Actinocatenispora thailandica: one gene and its partner. The protein of the gene in region 1 interacts with the protein of each later gene in a pairwise test. Links are inferred from orthologs where the notes say so. Each region holds a gene or a part of one and is shown on either strand. Other genes may lie near its edges.

Region 1 (7,789 bases):
CCTCGTCGAGTCCGTCGGTCATCTCGTCGACCTGCTCGTCGATGTCTTCGGCGGTCACGTCGGACGGCAGGTGGACGTCGATCACCCGGCTCTCGTGGTACACCCGGACGGTCGCCTCGTCCCGCACCGCCCGAGTCAGGTCGTAGACGTCGATGACGTCGCCGAACACGGTGCGGGTGTTGCGGTCGGCCTGCGCGATCGGGGTGCCGGTGAACGCGACGAAGCTGGCGTGCGGCAACGCGTCCCGCAGGTGCCGGGCGTAGCCGTCCAGGTCGCCGTAGTGGCTGCGGTGCGCCTCGTCGACGACCACGACGATGTTGTGCCGGTCGTTGAGCAGCGGATGCTGCCGGTTGTCGTCGCGTTCCTTGCGGCTGAGGCCGAACTTCTGCAGCGTGGTGAAGATGATGCCGCCGGTGGCCCGGCCGTTCAGTTCGGCCCGCAGGTCCTCGCGGGTGGCCGGACGCAGCGGCTCGGGCAGCAGGGTGCTCGCCGCGAACGTGTTGTACAGCTGGTCGTCCAGGTCGGTGCGGTCGGTGACGACCAGGATGGTCGGGTTGCCCAGCGCCGGGTCGCGCATCGCCGCGTGGGTGTAGAGCTCCATCTCCATCGACTTGCCGGAGCCCTGGGTGTGCCAGACCACGCCGATCCGGCCGTCCGACCGCACCGCCTGCACGGTGCGCTGCACCGCCCGGCGCACCGCGAAGTACTGGTGCGGCTTGGCGATCCGCTTGATCAGGCCACGCTCACCGGTGCCGAACGTGATGCCGCCGTTCAGCAGCTCCAGGAACCGCAACTGGGTGAACAGCCCGGCCAGCGCCACGAACAGCTGGCAGTTCTCGACCGAGACGTGCCCCGGCTCGGTGCGCACCGGTTCGCCGTTCTCGTCGACGTTCCACGGCGCCCAGTGCTCGAACGGCGTGAACGGGGTGCCGTAGCGGGCGGTCCAGCCGTCCGACACCAGGCACACCGCGTTCGCCGCGAACGCCTGCGGGAACTCCGCCGCGTAGGTGGCCAGTTGCTGCCGGGCACCGTCGAGGGTGGCGTACTGGTCGTCGGCCCGCTTCAGTTCGATCACACCGACCGGCAGGCCGTTGAGATAGATCACCAGGTCCAGCCGGCGGTGGTGCTGCCCGTCCCGCAGCGTCACCTGGTCGGCCACCAGGTAGTCGTTGCGGCTCGGGTCGCGGAAGTCGACCAGCCGCGCGGTCGGGTTCTGCTCCACCCCGCCGTCGTCGGTGTACACCACCGGCACCCCGCCGGTGATCAGCTCGTGCACCCGCCGGTTCTCCGCGATCGCATCCTGCGAGGCCGGGGACAGCACCCGGCCGACCACCTCGTCGATCGCCGCCGCGGGCAGCCGAGGGTTCAGCTCGGCCACCTTCTGCCGCAGCCGCCCCGGGATCGCCAGCTGCTCCCAGCGCTCCCGCTCCCCGGTGCCCGGCTTGATCTGCGTGCCCGGCTGGTACGCCCAGCCCAGCCCGGCCAGTTCGTCGTAGGCGTCCGCTTCCCAGTCCGCCTCGGAATCCCCCGGCATCCCTACACCACCTCCCCGACCTGTCTCTCCGCGTCCTTCACCCGGATCTCCCCCGACATCAACTTCGGCAACAACGCATCCCGCAGCTCCGTCAACGCCAGCGATTCCTGTTCGGCCGTGAGGGCGCGCTGCCATAGCGGCTCAAGCCGTCCGTGCAGGTCGGCCGACAAATCTTCATTCGGCACAAAGACAAGGTCATCCAAATGCTTTCGTTGAATATGCCCCATGGTCGTAGCTTTGTCGGCAGCGATCCCTCGGAACTCCGGCATACGCAGATTGATCAGCTCGTACACGAGCCAATTCGGCATCCCGGAGTGGGGAATCACCTTGAATATATGCTGATTGACGATTGCCGCCGAACGGAACCAGCGCGCGACTCGAAGCGATCCCGACCATGCGAACAATACGTCCCCGGATCGGGCAAGATGCCGATCAGGTACCTCGATGTCGCTATAGACGGTGGACGCGCCCGGACCTGAGTTGAGTTCGGCAATGCGAACGACCACTCGCCCTGTTCCGTTCGCATCCTTCGTAAAGGCACGACCATTGACAAATGACGCCACGCCGGAGAGTGGCCTCTCATCGCACCTCGCACGGTCACGCGAAATCGCCTCTGCAAAAAGGAGACTCCTCAACTCGTCACAGGTAGCGGCGATCCGCTCGTTGACCGCGATCTTGTCGTCCAGCGCCCCCAACACCGATGTTGCGGCTCCAATAACAGCAGGGGGAGGCACAGAAATTGGAATGCGCGCCACGTCTCTAAGGTTCAGCGTGGCTTGGACAGTCGTCGTTTGCCAATTCCTCATGCTTTCCTGAGCCGTCGAGGATCGCAACGAATAGTAGATCCAGCGAGTGAACTCCGGATCCTTGGGACGCAAGACGGCCACAGCACGTGCAACATTCCAGCCTGACAGATCGTTCGCAACGACGGCGGCGTTACCAACCGATCCAACGAGCGATAAGACGATCTCACCGCCTTCGAGGCGTGTTCGACGATATCTATCTTCGACCTCGGCGTCGACACACAGCGGCGCCGACGCATCGACCCGACCATTGGAGATATCACCGACTCTCACGATTGGGACACCACTTGAAACGTGACGCCCTGGCTGGACGATCCCATAGGACGGCGGGATCTTGAGCAGCTCTGACAATTCGACGATGGGCCAGTTCACGTTCAGCCTCATGCCAGGCGCTCCAATCCTTCGCGGACGGCCTGTTCGAGGCGGGCGGATTCGTCGAAGTGGGTGTAGAGGTCCTTGGTGAGGCGGGCGATCTTGTCGGCTGTCGGCTCCGCGTCGGTGTCGTCGACCTCGGCGGTGCCGACGTAGCGGCCGGGGGTGAGGACGTGGTCGTGGGTGCGGATCTCGTCCTGGCTGGCGGAGTAGCAGAAGCCGGGCACGTCCTCGTACGCCGCGGTCGCGGTCTTGGTGCCGCGCCAGGCGTGGTAGGTGCCGGCGATGCGGGCGATCTCGTCGGGCGTGAGCACCCGTTCGGTGCGGTTGGTCATGGTGCCGAGCGAGCGGGCGTCGACGAACAGCACCTCGCCGCGCCGGTCGGTCAGCGCGGCGCCGCCCTGCGGCGTCTTGTCCTTGGTGAAGAACCACAGGCAGGCGGGGATCTGGGTGGTGCGGAACAGCTGCGGCGGCAGCGCCACCATGCAGGCGACCAGGTCGGCCTCGACCAGCGCGGCCCGGATCGCGCCCTCGCCGGACTGCTTGGAGGACATCGACCCGTTGGCGAGCACGATGCCGGCGGTGCCGCGTTCGGCGAGCTTGCCGAGGATGTGCTGGATCCAGGCGAAGTTGGCGTTGCCGGCCGGCGGTACGCCGTAGCGCCAGCGCGGGTCGTCGGTGCTGCGGGCCCAGTCGGACATGTTGAACGGCGGGTTGGCCAGCACGTGGTCGGCCCGCAGGTCGGGGTGCCGGTCCTCGCGGAAGGTGTCGGCCCAGCGGGGGCCGAGGTTGCCGCCGATGCCGTGGATGGCGAGGTTCATCTTGGCCAGCCGCCAGGTGCGTTCGTTGGACTCCTGGCCGTAGACGGCGATCGCGTCGGCCCGGTTGCTGTGCGCCAGCACGAACTTCTCGGCCTGCACGAACATGCCGCCGGAGCCGCAGCACGGGTCGTAGACCCGGCCCTGGTAGGGCTCCAGCACCTCGACCAGGGTCTTGACCACGCTGGCCGGGGTGTAGAACTCGCCGCCGCGCTTGCCTTCGGCGCGGGCGAACTTCTCCAGGAAGTATTCGTACACCTCGCCGAGCACGTCGCGGGCGGGCCGGTCGCCGTGCCCGGTGAACCGGGCGTCGGAGATCAGGTCGACCAGTTCGGCGAGCCGGTGCTGGTCGACGTTGTCCCGGTTGAAGATCTTCGGCAGCACGCCGAGCAGCGCGTCGTTGGCGCCCATGACGGCGTCCATCGCGGCATCGAGCAGCTCACCGACCCGGCCTTCCTTCGCGCGGGAGGCGATGTTGTCCCAGCGGGCCGGCGCCGGCACCCAGAACACGCCCTCGCCGGTGTACTCGTCCACGTCATCGAGGAAGTCGGCGACCCGTTCTTCGGCGATGCCCTCGGCCCGCACCTCCTGGGCGATCTGTTCGCGGCGCTCGGTGAACGCGTCCGACACGTACTTGAGGAACACCAGGCCGAGCACGAAGTCCTTGTACTGCGCGGCGTCCATCGAGCCGCGTAACTTGTCGGCGGCCTTCCACAGCGTTTCGCGCAGGTCGGCCATGGTCGGCACGCCCGGCAGCATCGCCTGGTCGCTCTTCTTGGTTCTGGGCAATGGTTTCTCCTTCAGCGCGGGGCCGTGTCGGCCCCGATGGTGTGGCTGCCGGCCAGCAGTGCGCCGGCCGCCAGATGCGTGAGTTCGTCCAGGGCGGCCAGCTCTTCCCGGGCCTGCCGCCGACGGTCCTGCACGGTGCGCAGCGCGGCGTCGAGGCGCGCGGTCTCGGCGGGCGGCAGCAGCGGCAGCGGGTACTGGTCCAGCCGCAGCGGCTCGTGCACCGCGCCGGCGGGCCGGTCGCCGGAGTGCGCCGCGGACAGCAGCGCCGCCAGGGTCGACGGGGTGAAGCGGTCCTCTTCCGGGGCGATGCGCAGCACCCGGGCCGGAAACTCGACGACGGCGTAGCCGTCGGTGTCGACCAGCACCGCCAGCTCCGGCTTCACGGTGACCACCACGTCGCCGGGCTGCGTGAGGGCGGCATGGTCGTATCGGGCGGCGAAGACGGCCCGGTCGATCCGGCGGTGGCCGGACACCCGGCGGCTGGTCAGTTCCGGCGCGCCGAAGACCGGATGTCCGTCCCGGACGGCGGTGTCCTCGGCGCGAAGCCTGGTGCCCGGCCGTACCAGCACGGCGTGCTGCCTGATCAGCGCGCCGAGCGTGGTGACGGCGGGCCGGTCCGCACTCGGCCGCGGCGCCAGCAGCAGGTGCACGGGCGCCGGCGGCGCGGGCCGGTTCAGTTCGGCTTCCAGCTCGATCGCCTGCGCCTCCGCCGGGGCGTCGGTGAGCCGATGCGGGCGGTGCACCGCGGTCAGTTCGGTGTCGCGGGCCAGCAGCGTGGCGGTGCGTACCGGGACCGCCAGTGCGAAGGCCCGTGCCTGCCGCGGATAGCCGTCGCGACGCCAGGTGACCACGTCGGTGACGATCTCGTCGACGTCGCGCGCGCCGAGCGCCCGGTCGGAGAGGTCGGCGGTGAGCACCTGGTCGGCGTCCCGGTTGTCGCGCTCCCGGCGAAGCACCCACAGGGCGAGCCGGTGCGCCGGCCGGTAGGGCAGGCAGCCGCCGGGCAGCCGGATCACGGCCTCGACGTTGCCGGCTCGCAGCAGGTCGGCGCGCAGCCGCCAGGCCGGCCCGTACGCGGGCAGCGGCTCGGTCAGTGCGGCGGCCGGGCCGAGCAGCACGGCGGTGGCGCCGGTGGGCAGCAGGTCCGCGGTGTCGGCCAGAGCGGTGAGCGCACGCCGAGCCGCCCGAGACTCGCCCGGACGGTACGGCAACCGATGCAGGACCACGTCGGGCGGATCGTCCTCCAACCCGAGCGCGTCGGCGACCGGCCCGGTCGGCCGATCGACGACCGCACGCGGCGGCAGGCCGGCCATCGCGAGGCGACGCCGCAGCAGGCGTGCCGTGGCCCGGTCGGTTTCGGCGGCGCGGATCCGGGTGTCGGCGAGCTCGTCGAGGTCGGCGAGGACCGCCGACACCAGGTCACCGCTGCCGGCGGCCAGGTCGACGAGCCGGACGGTGCCGGTGGCGGCCCGGTCGGCGGCTCCGGAGAGGCCGGCGACCAGGCGGGCGAGTTCGCCGAGCACGTCGTCGCGGGTGGTCGCGTCGGCGGCCAGCCGGTGCCGGCATCGCAGCACGTGGCGGAATGCGCGGCGGACGTCCCAGGCGGCCTCGACCAGCAGTTCGGCGTGTTCGACGAGGAACGCGGCGTCGTCGCCGAGCTCGCCGATCTCGCTGGCGAGCAGCAGGTCGTCGGGGTCGGCGGCGCGGGCTCGGCGGCGCAGTCGAGACAGGCTGCCGGTCGCCGCGCCGGGCCGCAGCGGCCTGCCGTCCAGGTGGCGCAGGCATAGCAGGGCGGTGAGCGCGGCGACGAGGCGTTCGCCGCCGATCCGGTCGGTGTAGCGGGCCAGCCCGTAGAGCGCGAGGTCGGTGTCGAGATCGGGGGCGGTGACCCGGTTGGTGCGGGTGAGCCAGTCGGCCACGTCGCGGGCGACGAACAGCGGAACGTTCGTGTCGGTCGCGACCGGTGGCGGAAAGTCCGGGTACCGTCGGCGCCACGTCGTCACGACCGGGCGCTGCACGTCGGCGAGCTCGGCGATGTCCGGCATGGAGATCAGCAGCGGGTCCATCCGCACGGCCTCCTGTTCCCGACATCGGGCGCCGCCGGCGTCGAAACCGGCAGTTGTCTCTCGCAGGCTATGACCGCATGGTTCCGAAAATCAAATCGGTGACCTGATAACCCTGGTTATCAGGTCGATTAATTGACCCGCTTCGTCGTCGGCCCTCATCGTGGCTCCTGCCGACGCAGTGCCGGCACCGGTCCGACGCCGAGAGTTCCGATCCGGCGCCCGATCGAGTACACGCCCCGTCGATCCGACCGCGATCGATTCGACGTACTCGGGAGATCCCATGCGCAACAAGCTGCTCACCGCGATCCCGCTCGCCCTGCTCGCCGTCACCGCCATCGCCTGCTCCGGCAGCGGCACCGGCACCACGAAGGGCCCCGGCGCCGAGGACGGCACCCCGGCCGCCTCCGGGCAGGGCACGCCCGCGACGAAGCACGGCTCGTCGGAAACGAAGCACCGCAAGTCCGGGCACACCATCGTCTTCAAGGTCACCGGAAACGGGGTGAGCAAGGCCAACGACATCACCTACGGCATCGGCGCCAACCAGTCGCAGGACAACGGTGCGGCGCTGCCGTGGACGAAGAAGTCGCACACCGACGACAGCGTCCTGCTGCTCGGCCTGACCGCCCAGTCCGACGGCACCTCCGGCTCCATCACCTGCAGCATCAGCGTCGACGGCAAGGTGGCCGTCACCAACACCTCGCGCGGCCAGTACGCCGTCGTCACCTGCAACAAGGACATGTGACCGGCGGGCCCGTCGGTGCCGTCGGCGCCGACGGGCCCACGGAGAGGAGGACATCATGTCACCGCACGACCAGACATCGCCCGACGACCAGTCGCCGCAGGACCGACCTACCTACGAACAGTCGATCCCCGAACAGCCGGACCCCGGGTGGCCCGACGACCAGCCGTCCGGCGCCGAGCTGGCGCCGCACCGCCATCCTGCTCGTACGGTCCGGTTGCGCACCCTCGTCGTCGCCTTGGCTGCCGCACTCGCAGTGGTGGTCGTGGGCGTCGCCGTTTCGGTCACCCTCGTGCAGCGGAGCAACCGCCCCGCGGCCGTCGCCAGTGCGCACGCCAGTGCGAGCGCCGCGGTCGACGAACCGACGGAGGAACCCACCGACGAGCCCCGGACCGACGAGGCGACGCCGGACGAGGGGCCGATCGCGATGGATTTCGGCACCGACTACGAGATGACCAGTTCCACCGACGGGTACGACGGCACCGCCACGCTGCGGGTCGCCAAGCCGAAGATCGTCGCGGACGTCGACGGCATCTCCGAACACGGGCAGTACATCGCGTTCTCGGTCAGCTACCACGGCACCAGCGGGCAGCTCGACTACGACGAGTACGACTTCGCGTTGCGCGGTCCGAACGGCGACGGCTACGACCCTGACTTCGCCCTCGACT
Region 2 (5,283 bases), 2.8 Mb from region 1 along the record:
CGTCGAAGCGTGCCAGCGCCCACTCGTCCCGCGGGAAGTGCGCCGGTACCCAGTCGAGGTAGACGCCGACACCGGCCTGGTGCAACCGGTCCACCAGGTAGCGGAACTCGTCGGGGGAGCCGAACCGGGCGGTCGGCGCGTAGTAGCTGGTGACCTGGTAGCCCCACGAGCCGCCGAACGGGTGCTCGGCCACCGGCAGGAACTCCACGTGCGTGAACCCGACCTCGGTCACGTAGGACACCAGCTCGTCGGCCAGTTCGCGGTAGGTCGCGCCGGGGCGCCAGGAGCCCAGATGCACCTCGTAGATCGACACCGGACGCTGGTGCCATTCGGTCTGGCGCCGGGTCGCGAGCCAGTCCGCGTCGCCCCACTCGTACGCCGAGCGGTACACCCGCGACGCGGTGCGCGGCGGAACCTCCGTCGACTGCGCCATCGGGTCGGCCTTCTCCCGCCAGCGGCCGTCCGGCCCGAGGATGCGGTACTTGTAGAGCCCGTCCGCGGCGAAGTCCGGGACGAACAGTTCCCACACCCCGGACGAGCCGAGCGAGCGCATCGACAGCCCGTCGTAGGCGCCCCAGCCGATGCCGTCGCCGATCACCCGCACGGCCCGGGCGTTCGGCGCCCACACCGCGAACGCGACGCCGTTCACCGGGCCGTTCGGCGTCGAGTAGCGGCGCGGGTGCGCGCCGAGCACCCGCCACAGCTCCTCGTGCCGGCCCTCGCCGATCAGGTACAGGTCGGTGTCGCCGAGCGTCGGCAGCCACCGGTACGGGTCATCGACCAACCGCTGCTCGCCGTCGGCGCCGGTCACCTCGATCCGGTAGTCGCGCGGCGCACCGGGCAGCGTCGCCTCGAACACACCGCCGTCGTGCACCTTGCGCGCCGGAAACCGTTGGTCGCCGTCGACGACGACCAGCTGCAGCGCGTCCGGCCGCAGCATGCGCACCACGGTCCGGTCGCCGCCGAGCGGGTGCGCGCCGAGCACGGCGTGCGGATCGTACGCCTCGCCTCGGACGAGGCGGTCGAGCACTTCTGAGTCCACCGATGTCGCCACCAGACAACCCTAAGCGCCCGGGGCCCGCGCCGCGCCCCGGACGCACCGGTGGGTGCCCGGCATGTCGCGTACGGTGGCCGCCTCCGGTGTCGAGGCGGTTCGCACGCCCTAGGGGAGCTTCCAGTCGACCGGGGCGGCGCCCTGCTGGACGAGCAGGTCGTTGGCGCGGGTGAACGGCTTGGATCCGAAGAAGCCGCGGTCGGCCGACATCGGCGACGGGTGCACGCTCTTGAGCACCGGGGTGTCGCCGAGCAGCGGCTGCAGCGACTGCGCGTCGCGGCCCCACAGAATCGCCACCAGCGGACCGCCGCGCGCCACCAACGCCCGGATGGCCGCGTCGGTGACCTTCTCCCAGCCCTTGCCGCGGTGCGCGGCCGGCTTGCCCGGCTGCACGGTCAGGCACCGGTTGAGCAGCAACACACCGTGCTCGGCCCACGGGGTCAGGTCGCCGCTCGCCGGCTTCGGGTAGCCCAGATCGTCGCAGTACTCCCGGAAGATGTTGCGCAGGCTGGCCGGGATCCGCCGGTCCGGCGCCACCGAGAAGGACAGCCCGACCGCATCGCCGGGCGTGGGGTAGGGATCCTGCCCGACGATCAGCACCCGCACGTCGGCGAGCGGTTGGGTGAACGCGCGCAGCACCCGGTCGCCGGTCGGCAGGTAGCCGCGGCCCTCCGCGTTCTCCGCCCGCAGGAACTCGCCCATCGCGGTGATCTGCTCCGCCACCGGCGTCAACGCCTGTGCCCAACTCGCGTCGACAACCTCGGCCAATGGTCGCCCAGTCATGACCGCGGAGCCTACCCACCGGGTACGACACGGGCACACATCGGGTGCCGGCCGGTCATGCCGGCTCCACCGGTTCCTGGAGTTCGGTGACCCAGTCGGCCTGGTCGGGCCCCGGGCAGGACAGGTAGGACTCGCGGTACCCGGTGGGGCGGTACCCGTTGTCGCCGATCCAGCGGCCGAGCGCCTGGAACGACGGATCCGACTCCGCCATCGGGCCGCGGTGCAGCAGCGTCGCCGCCGCCGGCACCGCCGGCAGGTCGACCACCTCGAACGGGTACGCCGGGTCCGGCGCCACGGTCACCTGCACGCCGGCGTGCACCCGCACGCCACCGTCCGGATCCTCGGTGTACCAAGCGATGTCGGGCGCCACCGGGCGCACGTCGTGCCGGTCGAGCAGGGTGCCCAGCCGCTGGTACAACGGGACGATGACGGGCGTGATGTCCGACGGGTCCCAGCTCGCCGCGACCCCGGCCAGCTGCGCCAGGCGTGCCGCCGGAAGGTCCTTGACCACGATCTCGCCGGTGGGCAGCCGGCCCTCCCGCTCGATCACCGCGAGCCGCGCCTCGACGCCGGCCAGCCGCGCGGTGTCCGCCTCGATCTGCTGCCGCAGCTGGGCGTGCCGCAGCCGCAGCATGCCGCGCAGCTGCTCGGCGGTGAGCCGGTCGTCGAGCACCTCGCGGATCTGCGCCAGGCTCAGGCCGAGGTCCTTCAGTGCGACGATCCGGTTCAGCCGGGCCAGCTGGTCGGCGGTGTAGTACCGGTAGCCGCTGGCCGCGTCGACCCGGGCCGGGGTCAGCAGCCCCAGCGCGTCGTAGTGCCGCAGCATCCGGACCGACACCCGGCCGTGCCGGGCGAAGTCCCCGATCGTCAACATCGCCTGGCCTCCCGCCGCATCAGGGTCGACAATCGACACATGGTCGGCACGGAGTCTGCCCGATGAGCCCGACGCTGACGGCGGCCCTGCTGGTGGTGGTCGCGGCCGCCGGCTTCGCCGGATACTGCGTGACCGATCTCGCCCGGGCCGACGACCGGGACATCCTGCTGCTGCCACGGATGGCCTGGGTGGTGATCTGTGTGCTGTCGGTCCCGATCGGCGGTATCGCCTACCTGCTGCTCGGGCGCCGTCGCTGAACCCATGGCCGGGTCCCGGCGCGGCGGGCGGTTCGCACCACGCACCCGCCCTGCCGGCCAGCTCGCCGGCAGGGCGGGTGCGTGGTGCGGGTCGGTCAGTAGACCGTGACGCCGTAGGCGCTGGCGGCCTGCGGCAGTGGCTGGAAGAAGGTGGTACCGCCGGACGAGCAGTCGCCGCTGCCGCCGGAGGTGATGCCCAGCCCCTTGGACCCGTCGTACATCGGGCCGCCGGAGTCGCCCGGCTCGGCGCAGACGGTGGTCTGGATCAGGCCCCGCACGGTGCCGCCGCCGCCCGAGTAGTGCACGGTGACGTCCAGCGCGGTGACGGTGCCGCTGTGCGTACCGGACGTCGAGCCGGTGCGCTTGACCGACTCGCCGACGTACGCGTTCGCCGCGGTGAAGCCGCCGGGATGGCTCAGCGAGCTGTTGTCGTACCGGACCAGCGCGTAGTCGTGGCCGGGGAACGTGTAGCCGATCGTCGGCCCGATCAGCGTGCTGTGCCGGGAGTCGGAGTACCAGGTGTCCGCGACCTTGCCGCAGTGCCCGGCGGTGAGGAAGTAGTAGGTGCCGCCCTTGACCACGTTGAACCCGAGCGAGCAGCGGTACTGGCCGCCGTAGATGGCGGCCCCGGCGGACAGCAGCGGCCGGAACACGCCCGCCGTGCGGGTCACGCGGACGGCGCCGGTACTGCCGGCTGCCTTCCTGATCGTGGCGATCTCGGCGGCCGACACGGTGGCGTCGGCGGTGACCACGACCCGATGGGACGCGGTGTCGGTGTACCAGGCGATGCCGTCGACGCCGGTTCCGGCCACGGCGGCACGGACTCCGGCGAGTTGGCTGGCGGTGGGCTGAGACGGTGCCGCCGTGACGGCGCTGGGCAGGCTGAGCGCGGACGCCGCGGCGAGGCCGACGGCGGCGGCGAGGGTCCGGATCGTCCGGGCCAGGCGACGGGGGGCAGGGGAGATCGGCACGGGTTCCTCCTTCACGGTGCCGGGGCGGGGGGCTCGCCGCGGCTGGGGGTAGGACCGTCGTTGAATCCCGTTTCCCGTCATACGGTACTCGGAAGGAGACATTCCGCAAGAGTCTCCGTTTAGCCGAAAATCCCGTCGTATCGGGCGATACGGCGACCGGACCGGCTGGCGTGCCGCCGCGGCGGTCAGGCGGCGGGCAGGTCGCCCGGCGGGGCACCTCGAAACCGAGCATCCGGGCGATCGAGCGCAGCGGGATCCACCGCCACGCCGGCCGGTGCCGCGCCTCGTACACCACCTCGTACACCGCCTTGTCCAGCTCGTAGGCGCGCAGCAGGGCGCGGTGCCGATCGGGATCCAGGCCGGCGGCCCCCGCGTACCCGGCCGCGAACGCCGACCGGTTGCGCGTCGCCCACTCCTGCGCGCGGTACTCCAGCTGGTGGTCGGCGCCCTCGCCGACGAGCAGGTGCTCGGCGGCGTAGTCGAACGAGCGGAGCATCCCGGCGACGTCGCGCAGCGGCGAGTCCGGCAGCACCCGCTCGGCCAGCGGCTTGACCGGTTCGCCCTCGAAGTCGATCAGCAGCCAGCTGGTCGGGGTGCGCAGCGCCTGCCCGAGATGCAGGTCGCCGTGGATGCGCTGCACCGGGCACGGCGTCGCGACGTCGGCGACCGCGGTGAACTCGGCCCCGAGCGCGGCCGCGTACCGGGCCAGCTCCGGCACCGTGCGCACCGCCTCGGCGAGCCGGCCGATCATCGCCGCGGACAGGTCCGCCTGCCCGTCGGCGTCCCGCTGGCCGGCACCCAGCGCGGTGACCAGGTCGGTGTGCACCTGCGCGACCGCCTCGCCGAGCCGGCGCGCCTCGGCGGCGAAGTCGCCGCCCACCTCGTCGGCCCGCAGATCCGCCTCGGCGAACAGGTCCCGCACGCTCGCGGTCGCCATCGCCCAGCCGTCCGCGGCGTTCGCCGCGTAGGCCGACAGCATCCCGTACGACACGGCGGCGCCGAACAGCTCGCCGCCGATCTCGCCGAGCAACGGCGCCACGTGCGGGCAGCCGACCCGGCGCAGCGCCCGGTTCAGCTCCACGTCCGGGTTGGCACCCGGGGTGGGGCGGCGGAACAGCTTCAGGATCGACTCCTCGTCGAACACCACCGACGAGTTCGACTGCTCCACCTCGACCACCCGGCTGGGCAGGCCGCGAGCGATGACCGCGTCCGGCTCCGGCCGGAACGCCAGCCCGCCGTGGTGCTCGCCGCCGGCCAGCTCGTCGAGCAGCAGGTCCGCCAGCTCGTCGTCCCACAGCCCGGCGTACCCGACGTACCCGCCGACGGTCCCGATCCGGGTGTGCT

Evidence for each region. Proteins that work in one complex are often made in the same cells at the same time.
Region 2: the proteins of Athai_RS22975 (region 1) and Athai_RS10430 interact in binary tests that used the Escherichia coli proteins (3 or more experiments, as listed by UniProt). The link is inferred for Actinocatenispora thailandica from one-to-one orthologs.

What each region holds. Positions count from the first base shown.
Region 1 is NZ_AP023355.1:5,149,974-5,157,762, forward strand. Bases 2,018-4,987 are described here. They hold Athai_RS22975 (class I SAM-dependent DNA methyltransferase), read right to left. Parts: upstream 4,317-4,987; coding sequence 2,718-4,316; downstream 2,018-2,717. Other genes in these bases: Athai_RS22970 (restriction endonuclease subunit S), read right to left, coding at 2,018-2,721; Athai_RS22980 (thioesterase domain-containing protein), read right to left, coding at 4,328-4,987. In the rest of the region: Athai_RS22965 (type I restriction endonuclease subunit R), read right to left, coding at 1-1,534; more of Athai_RS22970, read right to left, coding at 1,537-2,017; more of Athai_RS22980, read right to left, coding at 4,988-6,382; Athai_RS22985 (MmpS family transport accessory protein), read left to right, coding at 6,663-7,124; Athai_RS22990 (DUF4352 domain-containing protein), read left to right, coding at 7,180-7,789. UniProt on the Escherichia coli protein: The subtype gamma methyltransferase (M) subunit of a type I restriction enzyme. The M and S subunits together form a methyltransferase (MTase) that methylates A-2 on the top and A-3 on the bottom strand of the sequence 5'-AACN(6)GTGC-3'.
Region 2 is NZ_AP023355.1:2,354,869-2,360,151, forward strand. Bases 1-2,874 are described here. They hold Athai_RS10430 (uracil-DNA glycosylase), read right to left. Parts: upstream 1,838-2,874; coding sequence 1,163-1,837; downstream 1-1,162. Other genes in these bases: glgB (1,4-alpha-glucan branching protein GlgB), read right to left, coding at 1-1,054; Athai_RS10435 (MerR family transcriptional regulator), read right to left, coding at 1,893-2,711; Athai_RS10440 (PLDc N-terminal domain-containing protein), read left to right, coding at 2,774-2,874. In the rest of the region: more of Athai_RS10440, read left to right, coding at 2,875-2,968; Athai_RS10445 (S1 family peptidase), read right to left, coding at 3,064-3,939. UniProt on the Escherichia coli protein: Excises uracil residues from the DNA which can arise as a result of misincorporation of dUMP residues by DNA polymerase or due to deamination of cytosine.